2 regions of the Rhodococcus sp. T7 genome follow, and region 2 is predicted to be linked to the other one. Evidence: riboswitches for the same ligand, from Rfam matches in the RefSeq annotation. Region 2 holds a riboswitch; the other holds the start of a gene.
The links. Region 2 has a riboswitch for cobalamin ahead of cobN (cobaltochelatase subunit CobN). Riboswitches for the same ligand answer to the same signal wherever they lie in the genome.
Positions count from the first base shown of each region.

Region 1: another riboswitch for cobalamin. It lies ahead of MLGJGCBP_RS35225 (ABC transporter substrate-binding protein); the one in region 2 lies ahead of cobN (cobaltochelatase subunit CobN).

Region 1 is NZ_WXYH01000353.1:22,316-31,333, forward strand. It holds gene MLGJGCBP_RS35200 (hypothetical protein) at 12-524, shown strand; gene MLGJGCBP_RS35205 (YdeI/OmpD-associated family protein) at 535-1,113, shown strand; gene MLGJGCBP_RS35210 (sucrase ferredoxin) at 1,143-2,021, shown strand; gene MLGJGCBP_RS35215 (SDR family oxidoreductase) at 2,027-4,021, opposite strand; gene MLGJGCBP_RS35220 (MMPL family transporter) at 4,054-6,174, opposite strand; cobalamin riboswitch at 6,279-6,408, shown strand; gene MLGJGCBP_RS35225 (ABC transporter substrate-binding protein) at 6,508-7,503, shown strand; gene MLGJGCBP_RS35230 (FecCD family ABC transporter permease) at 7,500-8,588, shown strand; gene MLGJGCBP_RS35235 (ABC transporter ATP-binding protein) at 8,585-9,018, shown strand, end outside.
Region 2 is NZ_WXYH01000099.1:10,823-19,840, reverse strand. It holds gene MLGJGCBP_RS11930 (LysR family transcriptional regulator) at 98-991, shown strand; gene MLGJGCBP_RS11925 (serine hydrolase) at 988-1,893, shown strand; gene MLGJGCBP_RS11920 (precorrin-2 C(20)-methyltransferase) at 1,913-3,415, opposite strand; gene MLGJGCBP_RS11915 (precorrin-8X methylmutase) at 3,412-4,038, opposite strand; gene cobG (precorrin-3B synthase) at 4,063-5,196, opposite strand; cobalamin riboswitch at 5,203-5,345, shown strand; gene cobN (cobaltochelatase subunit CobN) at 5,402-9,004, shown strand.

The DNA.
Region 1 (9,018 bases), on a different contig from region 2:
AGGATCTGCTCATGGCGCTCACCGCACTCGACCGCAGACTCCTCGGCTGGTCCGCAGCATTCGTGATCTCGCAGGCGAACATCATCCGCCTGCTCGGTCCCGTGGCACCCCGGCTCGCCGAGATCCAGACGGCCCGCTCCGCGCGGGACTACACGGCGATCCTCGACGGGATGACCGCCTCCGACACGGCGCGCTACCGCAGCCACTACTACCCGGACTTCGTCCACCCGCTGATCTACGCCGTCGCGTTGCGCACGGGTGCCCGGCGGTTGGCGGAACTGACCCCGCTGTCGCCGAGAACGCAGAGGGTGCTGGCGGTGGCGCCGGTGATCTCGGCGGCGGGCGACTATGCCGAGAACGTCGTCGGGCTGCATCTGCTGTCCCACCGTGAGCACATCACCGACGCGACCGTACGGACCACCAGCGCGGTCAGCGTCACCAAATGGGTGCTCGCGCTCGGTGCGCTCGGGTACCTGTCCCAGGGATTCGTGAGGGTCTGGGCGGGAAAGCTGTTCTCCCGCTAGATTCAGGCGCATGGGTGCTGCCGAGCTGAGCGTCGAGTACTTCACCGGCCAGGCCGAGTTCCGGGAGTGGCTCGCCGCTCATCACGCCTCCTCGCCTGGTATCTGGCTGAAGATGGCGAAGAAGGGGTCGGCGCATTCGTCGATCGACTACGACCGGGCGCTGGAGGTCGCGCTGTGCTACGGCTGGATAGACAGCCAGGTGCGCCGCGTCGACGACGACTTCTTCGTGCAGCGGTTCACCCCACGCTCGTCGCGGAGTCCGTGGTCGAAGCGGAACCGCGAGTTCGCGGAGAAACTCGCCGAGGCCGGTCTCCTCGAGCCCGCGGGCATGGCCGAAGTCGAGCGGGCCCGGGCCGACGGCCGCTGGGACCGCGCGTACGCGGGACAGAAGGCGGCGGAGATACCGCAGGACTTCCTGGACGCCCTCGCGCGGAATCCCGAGGCCGAGGCCTTCTACGCGACACTCGACAGCCACAACCGGTACGCCGTCTACTACCGCCTGCAGGACGCCAAACGCCCGGAGACGCGTGCCCGCCGCATCGAGAAGTTCGTCCAGCAGCTGGCCGAGCGCAGGAAGTTCCACGACTGACCGATTTCGGCTACTGACACAATGGCAGCGTGCCCGACACGATCACCGCCACCTGTTCCGCGCTGTCCGCGACCGACGAACCCCTCGCGGGCACCGCTGCGCACGTCAGGGGCTGGGTGTGCCTGGAATTCCCCGGTGCGTGGGGCCGGGACGTGCTCGATGGCACCGCGCTCGGTCCGGACCTGGCCCGCGAACTCGACGTCCGCGCCGACGCCGCCGGGGTGCGGATCATGTTCATCCGCCGGCCCGGCCGCGGCACCGCGTCACCGGATCGGCGAACGGTGCTGCTGGCGCAGTCGCATCCCGCGCGGTCGTGGTGCGAGCGGCTGGAGATCGGCTACCCGGAAGACCTGCTCGACCTGGACCTCGGTCTGGTCGCGGGACCGGCACCCGGTCTCGGCACGCCGGTGACGGACCCCGTCGCCCTGGTGTGCGCGCACGGGAAGAGGGACCAGTGCTGCGCCGTGCTCGGGCGGCCGGTCGCGGCCGGTCTGGCCGCGGAGTTCGGCGACGCGGTGTGGGAGTGCTCGCACACGGGCGGGCATCGGTTCGCGCCGTCGCTGATCCTGCTGCCCACGGGCTACACGTACGGCCGGCTGTCGGCGCAGCAGAGCGTCGAGACGGTCCGCGCCGCCGCCCGGGGCGAGGTGTACCGGAGCGGGCTGCGCGGCCGCAGTTGCTGGGACACCCCGCGGCAGGTGGCGGAACTCGCCGTTCGCGATCTGGTCGACGCCGCCGCCGGCGAGCTGACGGTGGACGCGAATTCGGTTGTCACCCATCGCGACGGGCGTCGCTGGGTCGTCGACCTCGAGGAGCGGGAACTGCCGCCACGGCCCGCGAGTTGTGGGGCGGCGCCGAAGCCGGTGCGACCCGTCGTCGCCACCGGAGTCCGCGCCCTCGCCCCCTGAGGCGGTCACCAGTGGGTGCCGGGCACCAGCCTTCCGACCTTCCGGGCGGCGCGGCCGAGCACCGACGACGTGTGGGGCCGGGGTTCCGGCGTGCGACGAGGGGCCGGTGCCGCGTCGTCCGTGCTGGTTCCCTTCGCGGCCGGTGAATCGGGGAACATGCGGTACATCTGGTGCATCACGCGATCCTTGACCGCCGGTGCGAAGACGTGGCCGAGTTCACCGAGCGTGCCGGTCGGGACGTCGATGCGTTTGGGGCGTTCGATCAGCGCCCGGACGACCATGGCGGCCGCCTTCTCCGGGGACGTGATCGGCCCGATGTTGTACCGGCCGGTGGGCGCGATCATCGGCGTCTCGACCAGCGGCATGTGGATGGTGGTAAACGTGATTCCGTCCGAAAGGGTTTCGGATGCCGCGACGTCGGTGAATCCGTCGAGGGCCGATTTGCTGGCGACGTAGGCGGCGAACCGCGGGGTCGCGCCCTGGACCCCGGCGCTGCTGATGTTGACGATGTGGCCGAACCGCCGCTCGCGCATCTGCGGGAGGAAGGCGAGAATCAGCCGGACCGCGCCGAAGTAGTTGACGGCCATGGTCCGTTCGAAATCGTGGAACCGGTCCGTCGAGTGGTACAGCCCCCGGCGAATCGAGCGACCCGCGTTGTTGACGAGCATGTCGACGTGATCGTGTTCGGCGAGAACAGCTTTGACGGTGTGTTCGACCGACTCGTCGTCGGTGATGTCGCAGGGGTAGCCGTAGGCCTCGCCGCCCGCCGCGCGGATCTCGGCGACCACGGCGTCGAGTTCCGCGGCGCGCCGGGCGAGGAGGATGACCTTCGCGCCCTTGCGGGCCGTCGCGATCGCGGAACTCCGGCCGATCCCGGACGACGCCCCGGTGATCACGACGTGCCTGCCCACGAGCGGTCCGGCGGGGTGGGGCCTGCGCGCCCGGTCGGGGTCGAGGTTCTCGCGCCAGTACGTCCACAGCCTGCCGGCGTACGAGGCGAAGGGGGGCACCTCGATGCCGGTGCCGCGCAGCACCTCCCGGGTATCGCGGTCGTCGAACACCGTGGGCAGGGTCAGGTTCTCGACGAGCACCGGCGGGATGCCGAGTGCGTCGAGCACGGCCTTGCGTCCCGCGTCGAGGGTGGAGTCGGGGGTGGGGGTGAGGAACGGGCGGACGAGTTCGCCGGGCAGGCCGATCGCGGGGTGCGGTGCGCCTGCCGCCTCGGCGAGCGCGGCGTAGATCTCGCGGACCGGCTGGGGGCGCGGATTGACGAGGTGAAACGTCTGGCCGTCCCGTCCCGGCGCCGTCATCAGTTCCACGACGGCCGCCGCCACGTAGTCGACGGGCACGACGTTGGTCGCCCCGATCTTCGGGACCGCCACGGGCAGGGCCGCGGGGAGTTTCGCGAGTGCCGCGATGGCGGGGAAGAGGTAGTACGGGCCGTCGATCTTGTCCATCTCGCCGGTGACGGAACTGCCGACCACCGCGGCGGGGCGGTAGATGCGTGTGCGCAGGCCCTCGGCGTCGCGGACCAGTTTCTCGGCCTCGAACTTGGTGCGATGATACGGGGTGGGGAAGCCCTGGCCGAGATCGAAATCGGTTTCTCTGAACGGGCCTTCGTGATCTCCCGCGACGGCGATCGAGGAGACGTGGTGGAGAGTCGCATCCAGTTCCCGGGCCAGCGCGATGACGGAACGGGTGCCGTCGACGTTCGTGGCGGCCTGCTCGTCGCCGGCCGTGAGGTCGTAGATCGCGCCGAGGTGCAGGACGTGATCGGCCGCGGGGGCGGACTCGAGTCCGAGGCCGGGCTCGGTCAGGTCACCGATCAGCGGATGCACCCGTTCGCCGCCGGGCATGCCGTCGACGAGTGCCTCCAGTCGTGCGACGGACGCGCGCCGGACGAGGACGTGGATCTCGGCTGATGCATCGCGGTCGAGGATCAGGGGCAGCACGTGCCGGCCCAGGAATCCGGTACCGCCGGTGACGAGGTAGGTGGCCATGCCCCGAACTTACTCCAAAGTAAGATAATGCACTAGTGGCCGAGACCCACCTTGGCGTGCACCTTCTTCATCCACACCGGAGCCCACCAGTTGGCCTCGCCCATCAGCTTCACCAGGGACGGAACGAGGAGCATCCGGACCACTGTCGCGTCGACGAGCAGCGCGACGATCATGCCCACGCCGAGGAATCGCATGATCGACAGACCGGAGATGGTGAACGCCCCGGTCACCACCACGAGCAGCAGCGCGGCGGCCGTCACGATCCGGCCCGTGCGCTCGGTGCCGAAACGCACCGCCTCCTCCGTCGTCGCGCCCGCCTCGTGCGCCTCGACCATGCGCGACATCAGGAACACCTCGTAGTCGGTGGACAGGCCGAAGACGACGGCGAGGATGAGGACCACGAACGTCGCCTCGAGCGGTGCCGGACTGACCCCGAGCAGACCCGCTCCGTGTCCCAGCTCGAAGATCCAGGTCAGCACCCCGAACGTGGCGGCGAGACTCAGTCCCGCCATCGCGACCGCCTTGATCGGCAGCACCACCGAGCCGAACGCCAGGAACAGCAGCACCAGCGTCGAACCCACCATGATCGCGATCATGACCGGCATCCAGTGCACGATCGCGGTGTTGCCGTCGTCGACGGTCGCCTGGCCGCCGCCGACGAGGAGTTCGGTTCCCTCGGGGGTGGAGATGGCGCGGAGACCCACCACCGCCGCGCTCTGGTCGTCGGTGGTCACTCCCTCGGAGTAGACGGCCTGCACGGCCACCAGTTCGCCGCCCGCCGCGACGACGGTGGCCGCGCCGATGCCCGGCACCTGGCCTGCGGCCTGGGCCACTGCGGCTCCGTCGGCGGCGGTGGGCGCGGTGCCGTCGGTGCCCCGGAGGATGAGGGTGGCGCCGTTTCCGGTGGTGGGAAATTCGGTGGTGAGGGTGTCGGTGGCGATACGCGCGGGATCGTTCTCGGGCAGCGCCGTGTACGTGACCTCGCCGAGCGAGGCGCTGAGCAGGGGCGCGGCGAGGACCATCAGGCCCGCGACGATCCCGACCGCGATGGCGACCGGCCGCCTCATCACCGCGGTGACGACGGAGCCCCAGAACTTGCGGGCGCGCACCTCGCCGCGCTGCGCCGCGTCCTTGCGCCAGCTCAGCGCGTTGATGCGGTGACCGAGGATCGCGAGCAGCGCAGGTACCGCGGTGAGGGACAGCAGCGCCGCACTCGCGACGGCGGCCATCGCACCGAACCCGAGCGACTTGATCACGTCCTGCGGAAACACGAGCATCCCCGAGAACGCGCACACGAGAAGCAGTCCGGAGAACAGTACGGTGCGGCCCGCGGTCAGGACGGTCCGCCGGGTCGCCTCGGCGACGTCGGCGCCGGACTCGAGTTCCTCGCGGAAACGGCCGACGATGAACAGTCCGTAGTCGATCGCGAGCCCCAGGCCGAGCAGGGACGCCACGTTGATCGCGAACGAACTGACGTCGGTGAACAGGGTTAGCAGGCGCAGGGTCGCCAGGGCGTTGAAGATCGAGAGAAGCCCGACGAACACCGGCACGGCGGCGGCGACCAGTCCGCCGAAGATGAAGACCAGCAACACGAGAGTGATCGGCAGCGCGATCGCCTCGGCCCGCACCAGGTCCTGCTGCAGCCGGTTGTTGAACGCCACACCCACCACCGAGTTGCCCGCGAACTCGGTGTCGACGCCCTCCACCTCGAGCTTCGGCAGCAGGTCGTTGAACGTGGCGGCGGTGATCCCGGCATCCGGGTCGACGGTGATCGCGGCCGACGCCTTGGTGCCGTCCTCCGACACCATCAGTTGCTTCCGCGTGGCGTCCGCCGTCCAGTACGACGTCACCGAATACGTCGGCACCTCGGCGGCGAACCGGTCGAGGCTCGCGGTGACCTCGGGGCCGATGTCGTCGAGGGGCTTCCCGTCGGGTGCGGTGTAGATGGCGATGATGTCCGGCGTCTGCGGACCCAGATTGTCCTCGACGATTCGCGCCACCTCGGCGGATTCGCTACCGGGGTCGATGAATCCGCCCGAGCTGAGCTTCGCGAACACACCGGTGCCCCACACGCCGCTCACCAGGACGGCGAGCACGGCGAGGGTCAGGACCCACCATTTGCGTGAAACAACGGTCGAGGCCCAACGTGTCATGCGTCAACTCCGGGTGGTCGGGGGCGGTCGGCTGCGACTGCCGACTGTAGTGCGGATCGAGGGAATGCCGGTGGGGGTGTGACGCGGGTCCCGGCGAATCGTGCATACTCGGCAGTGCACTTGCAGTCACACGCACGGGGGAAGCCGGTCCGAATCCGGCGCTGACCCGCAACGGTAGGCCACCAGAGCTTTTCGGTGGCGAGCCCGATTACCCGGCGTGTGGTGTGCGACATCCTTTTCGTCGTGGTCTACGAAGCGGAGTCCCGCAGGCGCGCCTCCTCGTGGGCGTCTGCCGGCTTCTCATTCGTGGCTCTGAGCCGCAATGAGGTCTACATGCACAGTCAGTTGTTCCGAAGTTCCGCTCTGGTCACGCTCGCCGCGGCCGCGCTGGTGGTCACCGGATGTTCACGCGGGGAGTCCGTGGGGCAGACCGCTTCCACCGAATCCTTCGCCCAACCGGTGTCCGTCACCAACTGCGCGCGAACGGAGACGTTCGACGCGCCGCCCCAGCGCATCGTCAGCATGAACGATCACGTCACCGAGGTGCTGATCGAGATGGGGGCGGGCGATCGCATCGTCGGCACGGGTTACGGCGACGCGACCCCGCTGCCGGAGTTCGCGGACGCCTTCGCGAAGATCCCGAAACTCGCGAAGGAATACCCGACCCGGGAACAGATCCTGGACCTCGACCCCGACCTGGTGGTCGGCGGCATGCGCAGCGCGTTCGACGAGAAGGCGGGGCGCTCGCGCGAATCCCTCGGCGAACAGGGCATTCCGACGTTCCTGTTCTCCGAGTACTGCGGGCAGGGTTTCCCCGACATCGGGCTGCTGCGCAGCGATTACACGCAGCTCGGTGAGATTCTCGGCGTCCCGGACGAGGCACGCGCCGTCACCGACCGGGTGACGTCCGGACTGCAGGCCGTCCGGGACGAGATCGCGGGCACCACGCCGGTTCCGACGTTCTTCTACGATTCCGGCGAGGACGTTCCGCTGACCATCGGCGGTGTGGGTGTCGGCCAAATCATCGCGGACCACGCGGGTGCGGCCAACCTCTTCGCCGAGGGACAGAAGCCGTATTCGCAGTCCACGTGGGAGGTCATCGGTGAGCGCGCCCCGGAGGCGATCGTCGTCCTCGACTACGGCACGACGAGCGCGCAGGCGAAGATCGATTTCCTGACGTCGCACCCGATCATGTCGAAGACGCCCGCCGTGAAGGCCGGTCGTTTCGTGGTGGTGCCGCTCGACGACTTCTTCGAGAGCCCGCGGCTGGTGCGGTCGGTCGAAACGATCGCGCGGGCGCTGCATCCGGACGCCGTCGGTGCCCGATGACGACGACCGCTGAACGCGCTGCGCCGCCGGTCGCGGCGCCGCACCCGGTCCGCGCCCGCCTCGGGTTCGCGGGCCTGATGATGCTGCTCGCGCTGGCGACGCTGTTCGTCCTCGGCCTCGCGGTGTCGTTCGGTTCGGTGCGCATCCCGGTCGGCGACGTCTGGGCGATCGTCGCGCACCGGGTGGCGCCCGGCGCGTTCGACTCCTGGTGGTCGCAGGCGCGGGAATCGATCGTCCTCGACTCCCGGCTGCCGCGGGCGCTGACCGCCGCGGTCGTCGGGGCGGCGCTCGCCCTGGCCGGCGCCGTCGCGCAGGCGGTGACCCGGAATCCACTGGCCGACCCGTATCTGCTCGGGGTGTCCTCGGGCGCGGGTTTCGGCGTGGTGGTGGTGACGGTGCTCGGGCTCGGGGTGGGGGCGCTCGGCGCGTTCACGATTCCCGCCGCGGCGTTCCTGGGCGCGATGGTACCGCTGTTCCTGTCACTGGCGATCGGTGGCCGGTATCCGCAGCCGACCGCCGTCATCCTCGTGGGTGTCGCGTCGGCGCAGGTGTTCTCCGCTCTCATCACCTTCTCGATCCTGGTCGTCGCGGACGAGCACCAACTGAGTTCGGTGATGCACTGGCTGGCGGGCGGTTTCGGCGACTCACGCTGGGCGACGCTGATTTTCCCGGCTCTCGCACTCGCGACGGTGGGGGCGGCGATGATGCTGAGCGCGAGCCATATCGACCTGCTGCAGGCGGGAGACGACGGCGCCGCCGCCCTCGGCATGAACGTGCGGCGCTTCCGCGTCGTGCAGTTGCTCGGGGTGTCGATGCTGGCCGGGGCGGCCGTGTCCGTCGCGGGCGGCATCGGCTTCATCGGCCTGCTCGTGCCGCACCTGGCCGGGTACGTCGTAGGGGCCCGCGCGGTCCGGTTGCTGCCGGTCGCCGCGTTTCTCGGCGCGATCGCGATGGTTGCGGCGGACACGGCCGCGCGGTCGGTCGCGCGGAGCGTCGAGGTCCCCGTGGGCGTCGTCACCGCCCTGGTGGGAGCACCGATCTTCGTGTGGATGCTGTACCGGCAGTACGGGAGGGCCGAGCGGTGACCGCGCTGAGCCTGCACCGGGTGCGCGCCGAACTCGGGTCGCGGGAAGTGCTGCGCGGCGTCGACCTCGCCGTCCGCCCCGGTGAGGTGCTGGCGCTGGTCGGGCCCAACGGTTCCGGGAAGACCACGGCGCTGCGCTGCTGCTACCGCGCGCTCACCCCGACCGCGGGCGCCGTCGTCGTCGACGGAACGGACAGCGCCGATCTGGGCAGACGAGAACTCGCCCGCACGATCGGCGCGAGTACCCAGGAACCGCGGGTGTCCGCGGGACTGACCGTGCGCGAATCCGTGTCGCTCGGACGCGTCCCGCACCGGGGCTGGTTCGAACGGGCGAACGGGGTCGACAGCGAGATCGTGGAGACGTGCATCCGGCAGGTGGGGCTGGCCGAACTCGCCGGCCGCGACGTGCAGACGCTGTCCGGCGGGGAACG
Region 2 (9,018 bases):
CGCCGCGAGTCGGGTGCGCTATCACTCCAGTTCAGGGGGGCGTTTTGTGTGCGCGAAGTGGCGGTGTCGCCCGAACCGGGCGGTCGGAACTGGTTCAATGGGCGCCATGGATCTGCTTCGCCATCTGAGTTTCTTTGTCGCCGTTGCCGAAGAGGGACACTTCGGGAATGCCGCGTCGCGACTCGGCATGACGCAGCCGCCGCTGTCGCAGGGGGTCCGCCGGCTCGAACAGAGACTCGGCACGGAGTTGATTCAGCGCAGTGCCCGCGGCGTCGGACTCACCGACGCCGGACGCCAATTGCTCCCGCGTGCGCGGCTTCTCGTGGACGACGCGACCCGATTCGAGGACGAGGCGCACCGCATCGCGGGTGGTCGCGACGCGGTGGTGCGATGGGGTGTCCCGCACTCGGTGGCCGACGCCGTGGTGGTGCGGTGTGTCCGTGCGCTACGCGACGCCGACGCCACGCACCCTACCCGGGTGGAGACGACCACGGCGCCCACCACCGAACTCGTGGACGCCCTCCGTGCGGGCAGCCTCGACGTCGCCGTGGTCGAACACCCGGCCCTGCTGACGGGGCTCGACAGCGGCCCGGTGATCAAGCTGCGGCGGTGGGTGGTGGTGCCCGACGACCACCCGGTGGCAACCGCAAAGAAGGCGCAGGTCCGGATGCTGCGGGGGCTGATGCTGGCCACCGGTCCGCGCTCGGACAATCCGCCGGCCCACGACCTGTTCGTCGACCTGTGGCGGGTCCGGGGTCTGGACCCGGACATCGTGATCGCCTCGGGGCAGCGGGAACTCCTCACGCGCGTGTCCGCCGGCGGGCACTTCGGGGTGACGGCGACGCCGCCCACGGCGATGCCGGGTGTGGCCTGGGTCGATCTGCTGCGCGACGACCTCTCGCTGCGCGTGCGCATCGTCTGGCGCTCCGGGGCCGACGTCGCACCGTCTGCCGCGGCCCTCGACCGGGTGCTGGTCAGGGCCGATCGATGACATCGGCGGAGAAGCGGATCCGGGACGTCTTCGCCGACGCCGGGTGCACCGGATGGTTGCACGCCCGCCGCGTCGGAACCCCGGTCGACGACGCAACCGACATCGCAGTCGGCGCGGACGACCTCGTCGTGCTCGCGTCCGTCTACAAACTTCCGCTGCTCGTGGCCCTGTGCCGCGCTTTCGAATCCGGGGAGTTGTCGCCGACCGCGACCGTCCGGGTCAATCCGGCCGACTGCACCCCGGGACCGACCGGAGTGTCGACGTTCCGCGACCCGGTGGTGCTGAGCTGGCGGGATCTGGCGCTGTCGATGATGACCGTGTCCGACAACGCGGCCGCCGACCTGGTTCTCGGGCAGGTGGGACTCGAGAGCGTCGAGCGGGCACTGTCGGAATTGGGTTTGACGAGCACCCGCATCATCGGCGGCACCGCCGATGCTCACCGCAGCCTGGTCATCGACGCCCACGCGCACACCACCGCCGAAGCATTCGCGGCGCTGGCCGACAACGACGAGGCGTGGACGGTGTCCGCATACGACCCGTCGTACGCGAGCGCGACGACCCCGCGGGAGATGACGTCTCTTCTCGACGCGATCTGGGCCGGACGGGCGGTGCCCGGGGCGCAGGGCGAGTTCGTCCGGCACGTGATGTCCGCGCAGATCTGGCAGCACCGCATCCGTTCCGGGTTTCCGCACTCCGGGGTGGACGTCGCCGGGAAGACCGGCACCATCGGCGCCATCCGCAACGAGGTGGCAGTCGTGACGTTTCCCGGGGAGATTCCCGTCGCCGTCGCCGTCTTCACCCGTGCCGCCCGCACGGACCCGGTGCTACCGGTGGTCGATGCCGCGATCGGGCACGCCGCCCGGATCGCGGTGACCGAACTCCGCTCCGGCAGCGTCGCATGATGGCTGCCCCGGTGCCAGCTCAGCCCGGATAGCGCCGGGGCGTGAAGACCCTCGTCCCGTGTTCGTTCTCGACGACGGTCGTCATGGAGGAGCCCACGATGAGCAGGCACCGCATGTCGATCTCGGCGGGGTCGAGGTCGGCGAGGCGCACGACCCGCACCGATTCCTGCGCGCCCGCCACGTCGCGGCCGATGATCACCGGGGTGTCGGGGGAGCGGTGCTCGAGCACGAGGTCGCGCATCGCGGCGACCTGCCAGGTGCGTGACTTCGACGCCGGGTTGTAGACGGCGAAGGCCATGTCGGCGCTCGCGACCGCCGAGATACGTTGCGCCACAACATCCCACGGCTTGAGCCGGTCGGACAGGGACAGCACGGCGTAGTCGTGTCCGAGGGGTGCGCCGACCCGGCTGGCCACGGCGTTCGCGGCGGTCATGCCGGGCAGCACGCGGACGGGGACGCCCCGCCACTGTTCCTCGGCGGCCACTTCCAGCACCGCCGCGGCCATCGCGAACACACCGGGGTCGCCCGAGGACACGACGGCGACGCGGGCCCCGTTCTTGGCGAGGTCGAGCGCCATCGCGGCGCGTTCGGCCTCGACCCGGTTGTCGCTGGAGTGCCGGCGCTGGCCCGGACGTTCGGGGACCCGGTCGATGTACGGCCCGTATCCGACGAGGTCGGTGGCCAGCGACAGTTCGTGCTGCACTTCGGGGGTCGTCCAGGCCTGATCGCCGGGGCCGAGCCCGACGACGACGAGTTCGCCCTGTGGCGGCTGGTCGTCGCGGCGGGCGTTCGACGGACTGGGCACGATGGCGATCGAGAAGTAGGGCACGTCGCTGTCCGACACGTCGTCCGCGTGGTCGATCTTCTGCCGGGTCGTGCTGGCCCGCTCGACGTACCATGTCTCGTCGATGCGACCGGAGTCTTTCAACGCCTGCCGCACGGCCGGGTAGGTGCGTCCGAGTTTCAGGATCGCGGCGGCGTCGGTCTCCCGCAGGCGCCGCGTCAGCTCACCGCGCGGCAGGGTGCCGGGCAGGACGGTGAGGATTTCCTCGCCCTCGACGAGCGGCATCGCCAGTGCGGCCGAGGCGGCGCTGATCGACGTCACGCCGGGAATCACCTCCGCCTCGAAGCGCGGTGCCAGCCTCTTGTGCATGTGCATGTAGGAGCTGTAGAACAGCGGGTCGCCCGCCGCGAGGAGCGCCACCGAACGGCCGGCCTCGAGGTGCGCGGCGAGCCGCTGCGACGCTTCCTCGTAGAACTCGTCCATCGCCCCCTGGTATCCGCCCGGGTGGTCGACGGTCTCGGTGGTGACCGGGTAGACGAGGTGTTCCTCGATCTGACCCTCACGCAGGTACGGGGCCGCGACCGCGCGGGAGATGCTCTTGCCGTGCCGGGCGCTGTGGAACGCCACCACGTCGGCCTCGGCGATGACCCGCGCGGCCTTGACCGTCACCAGTTCCGGGTCGCCCGGTCCGATGCCGACGCCCCACAGCTTGCCGGTCGACCGCTCTTCGGAACTCATTCGACTTCGCTCGCAATCGCATTCAGCGCCGCAGCCGTGATGGCACTGCCACCGCGGCGGCCGCGGACCACCAGATAGTCGAGTCCGCTCGGGTGCTCGATCAATGCTTCCTTCGACTCCGCCGCACCGATGAAACCGACCGGGCCGCCCACGATAGCGGCAGGCCGGGGTGCACCGGATTCGATCATGTCCAGCAGGTAGAACAGGGCGGTCGGGGCGTTGCCGATCGCGACGACGGCGCCCTCGAGCTTGCTGCCCCACAATTCGAGCGCGGCCGCCGAGCGGGTGTTCCCGATCTGCTCCGCCAGCACCGGAACCCGGGGGTCGCGCAGGGTGCAGATCACCTCGTTGTCCGCCGGGAGACGCTTGCGGGTCACGCCGGCAGCGACCATCTGCGCGTCGCACAGGATGGGGGCGCCGTCCGCCAGCGCCGCGCGGGCGGCCTTCACGACGCCGGGGGTGAACGCGACGTCGTCCACGAGATCGACCTGACCGCTCGCGTGGATCATGCGGACCACGGCCTGTGAGACGTCCTCGGGAAAGGCACTGAGATCCGCTTCGGCGCGGATCGTGGCGAAGGACTGGCGGTAGATCTCCGCGCCGTCTCGGATGTACTCGATCATCCGCTCACGATAGAGGCTCCGGGTTCACCGCTCCTCCACCCGGTAACCCGTCTCGGTGGCGACGACGTCGGCGACCTCGCCCTTGGGGCGGCCGCAGCACCGCTCGCAGCCCGACCAGTGCTGTCGGCCTTCCACCGGGAGTTCGCCGCTCGCGACGGCGTCCCGCGCGTCGGTCCGGACATCGGCGAGGGCCTTCTCGCATCCGGGTTGCCCGGTGCAGGCGCTGACGTTCAGCCACGGGGAGTTCTCGTCGAAGATCAGGCCCATCGGGGCGAGGACCCGGACCACCTGCTCGGCTGACCACTCGTCCAGATCGCACAGCAGCACCGTTTTCCACGGCGTGACGATCACCGGCTTCTCGACCGCGGCGAGAAACTCCGCCAGCCGGGCGTCGAGGACCCCGAACGCGAGACCGCCGCCGAGGGTCACGTTGCCGTCCGGCTGGTCGAGCCACCCGATCGGAGGCCGGTGCTCGTCGAACCCGGGCACCGGGTCGGCGGTCGGTGCGAGCGTCAACGCCGACAGCGTCCGCTCGACCCCGTCGACGATCTCGGACAGCCGCCAGTGCCGATCGCGCAGCTCCAGGAAGACGCGGGCGGCGTCGACGAGCACCGACACCGAATCCGCTGTCGGGATCCGGGCCCCGCTGTCGCGACCGGCGAGGATCAGTGCGACCTCCGACCCATCGACCGCGTGGACCCCGAAATCGCCGCCGAGCGCCGAGACGTCGCCCCGCCCGTCGTCGAGCGTGAACAGGGTGCGGCCGGGCAGGTCCGCCAACGCGGAGTCGGCGCACAACGTCCGGTCGAGGACACCGACCAGTTCGCGCAGGTCCGTGAGGCCACCGATCCGGCCGGTCAGCGGCGAGACGAGGATGTTCCGGACCCGTTCGTGTGTCTCCGAGGGCAGCAGGCCCGCGTCGGCGAGGCGCCGGGCGAACTCCAGCGGGTCGCGGACCGCCCGCAGTTGCGCATTGCCGCGGGACGTCAGTTCGATCTCGCCGTTCCCGAGGTCGCGCGCCGATTCCGCGAGGGTCTGCAGCTGCGCGGACGTCAGCACGCCGCCGGGGAGGCGGACCCGGGCGAGCGCACCGTCGGCCGCCTGGTGGACCTGCAAAGCGCCGGGGCATGCATCGGGGCGGGAACGGGAGTCGACCATGGTCCCAGGTTACGTCCGGCCCCGGGTAGCATCACCAGCACTTGCGACAGCAGGAGAGGAAGCCGGTGAGAATCCGGCGCGGTCGCGCCACTGTGAGCTCGCCGAAACCGGTGGGCGAGCCAGACCCTCACCTGCCGTCCTCCGACCTCCGGTTCCGCACAGAACCACCGCCACGGGGCGCGACACCCCCAGGAAGGCTCCACACGTGATCCTGCTGCTCTCCACCTCCGACACCGACCTGCTCAGCGCACGTGCCAGTGGGGCGGACTACCGCTGGGCCAACCCGGCACGGCTGCTGGTCGACGAGGATCTGCCGGGGCTGCTCGCCGGCGCCGACCTGGTCGTGGTGCGCATCCTGGGCGGCAAGCGGGCGTGGGAAGAGGGACTCGACGCGGTGCTGGCCAGCGGACTGCCCGTGGTGGTCCTCGGCGGCGAGCACGCCCCGGACGCCGAGTTGATGGAGTGCTCGACGGTCGCGGCCGGTGTCTCGGCGGAGGCGCACAACTATCTCGCCGAGGGCGGCGCCGACAACCTCGCCCAACTGCACCACTTCCTGTCGGACACCGTGCTGCTGACCGGGCACGGTTTCGAGGCGCCGGTCCACCTGCCGAGCTGGGGTGTCGCGCCGTTCGCCCCCGACGCCGACGCGGCCCGCCCCACGATCGCCGTTCTCTACTACCGCGCCCAGCACCTGGCCGGGAACACCCGCTACATCGAGGCCCTGTGCGACGCCGTCGACGCGGCGGGCGGCACTCCGCTGCCGATCTTCTGCGCGTCGCTGCGCACCGCCGAACCGGAGTTGCTGACGACGCTGCGCCGCGCAGACGCGATGGTGGTCACCGTGCTCGCCGCAGGCGGCACCAAGCCGGCGGGCGTCTCGGCCGGCGGCGACGACGAGGCGTGGGACGTCGCCGCGCTGGCCGCGCTGGACGTGCCGATCCTGCAGGGGCTCTGCCTGACCAGCAGCCGTGAGTCGTGGGAGTCCAACGACGACGGACTGTCCCCGCTCGACGTGGCCACCCAGGTCGCTGTCCCCGAGTTCGACGGCCGGCTGATCACGGTGCCGTTCTCGTTCAAGGAGATCGACGCCGACGGCCTGTCCACCTACGTTCCCGACGCCGAGCGCGCCTCCCGGGTGGCGGGCATCGCCGTCCGGCACGCCCGGCTCCGGCACATCCCCGCGCCCGAGCGCCGGATCGCCCTAATGCTGTCGGCGTACCCGACGAAGCACGCCCGCATCGGCAACGCCGTCGGTCTCGACACCCCGGCCAGCGCGATCAGGTTGCTCACCGAGATGCGGGCCGCCTGCTACGACCTGGGCCCCGTGGACGGGCCGGACTCCGTGCCCGGCCTCGCAGCCCAGGACGGCGACGCGCTCATCCACGCCCTCATCGCCGCAGGCGGCCAGGACCCGGACTGGCTGACCGCGGAGCAACTGGAGGGGAACCCGATCCGGATCTCCGCCGCGCGCTATCGCGAGTGGTTCTCGGCGCTGCCCGCCGAACTGCGCGAGGGCGTCGAGGAACACTGGGGACCCGCGCCGGGCGAACTGTACGTCGACCGCTCGCAGGACCCCGCTGGCGAAATCGTCATCGCTGCAATGCAGTTCGGAAACCTCGTGCTGATGGTGCAGCCGCCGCGCGGATTCGGGGAGAAGCCGGTCGCGATCTACCACGACCCGGACCTGCCGCCGAGCCACCACTACCTCGCCGCGTACCGGTGGATCGCGGCGGACGCCGCGGCCGGCGGTTTCGGCGCCGACGCCGTCGTCCATCTCGGCAAGCACGGAAACCTCGAATGGCTGCCCGGCAAGACGCTCGGCATGTCCGCGTCGTGCGGCACCGACGCCGCGCTCGGCGACCTGCCCCTGATCTACCCGTTCCTCGTCAACGACCCCGGCGAGGGCACGCAGGCCAAGCGCCGCGCCCACGCGACCCTCGTCGATCACCTGATCCCGCCGATGGCCCGCGCCGAGAGTTACGGCGACATCTCGCGGCTCGAGCAACTCCTCGACGAGCACTCGAACATCTCCGCACTCGACCCGTCCAAGCTGCCCGCCATTCGCCAGCAGATCTGGACGCTGATGCGTGCCGCGAAGATGGACCACGACCTCGGACTCGAGGAACGTCCCGACGAGGACGTGTTCGACGACATGCTGCTGCACGTCGACGGCTGGCTGTGCGAGATCAAGGACGTCCAGATCCGGGACGGCCTCCACGTGCTCGGTGCGGCGCCCCGGGACGACGCCGAGGTCGAACTGGTGCTCGCCATGCTGCGCGCCCGGCAGATGTGGGGCGGCGAGCAGAACGTCCCCGGACTCCGTGAGGCACTCGGCCTCAGCGAGGACGGCGACGAATCCCGCATCCGCGTGGACGAGATCGAGCAGCAGGCGCACGCGCTGGTGCAGGGCATGCACGACGCCGACTGGAACCCGGACACCGCCGACACCCTCACCGAAGACGCCACGGTCGCGAAGATCCTGCGCTTCGCCGCCACCGAGGTGGTGCCCCGGCTGCGGGAGACGGACAACGAGATCGCTCAGGTGCTGCACGCGCTCGACGGCGGTTTCATCGCCGCCGGGCCGAGCGGGTCGCCACTGCGCGGGCTGATCAATGTGCTCCCGACAGGCCGGAACTTCTACTCCGTCGACCCGAAGGCCGTGCCGTCCCGGCTCGCCTGGGAGACCGGTCAGGCGATGGCCGAATCGTTGCTGGACCGCTACAAGTCCGATCACGGCGAGTGGCCGCGGTCGGTGGGTCTGTCCGTGTGGGGCACGTCCGCGATGCGCACGTCCGGAGACGACATCGCCGAGGTCTTCGCGCTGCTCGGCGTGCGACCGGTGTGGGACGAGGCGAGCCGGCGCGTGGTGAACCTCGAGGTGATCGACCTCGACGAACTGGGCCGTCCGCGCATCGACGTCACGGTCCGGATCAGCGGCTTCTTCCGGGACGCGTTCCCGCACGTCCTGGCGCTGCTCGACGACGCCGTCCGGCTCGTCGCCGCACTGGACGAACCGGCCGAGAGCAACTTCGTGCGCGCCCACGCGCAGGCGGATCTCGCCGAGCACGGCGACGAACGGCGCGCGACCACCCGCATCTTCGGGTCCAAGCCGGGCACCTACGGGGCCGGACTGCTCCAGCTGATCGACTCCAAGAGCTGGCGCGGCGACGCCGACCTCGCCGACGTGTACACCACGTGGGGTGGGTTCGCGTACGGCCGCGGACTGGACGGCGCACCCGCCGCCGACGACATGCGGACGGCCTACCGGCGAATCACCGTGGCGGCCAAGAACACCGACACCCGCGAACACGACATCGCGGACGCCGACGACTACTTCCAGTACCACGGCGGGATGGTCGCGACCGTGCGGGCGCTCACCGGGAAGTCGCCCGAGGCGTACATCGGCGACAGCACCCGGCCCGAGTCGGTGCGCACCCGGACCCTGTCGGAGGAGACGTCCCGCGTCTTCCGGGCCCGGGTCGTGAACCCGCGGTGGCTCGAGGCGATGCGCCGCCACGGCTACAAGGGTGCGTTCGAGATGGCGGCGACCGTCGACTACCTGTTCGGATACGACGCCACCACCAACGTCGTCGCCGACTGGATGTACGAGAAACTCGCCGAGTCGTACGTGCTGGACGAGCAGAACCGCAAGTTCATGGAACAGTCCAATCCGTGGGCCCTGCACGGCATCGCCGAACGCCTCCTCGAAGCGGCCGAGCGGGACATGTGGGAGCACCCCGAGCAGGAGACCCTCGACGGCCTGCGGCAGGTGTACCTCGAAACCGAAGGCGAACTCGAAGGGGACTGACCGGCTTCCGGGCT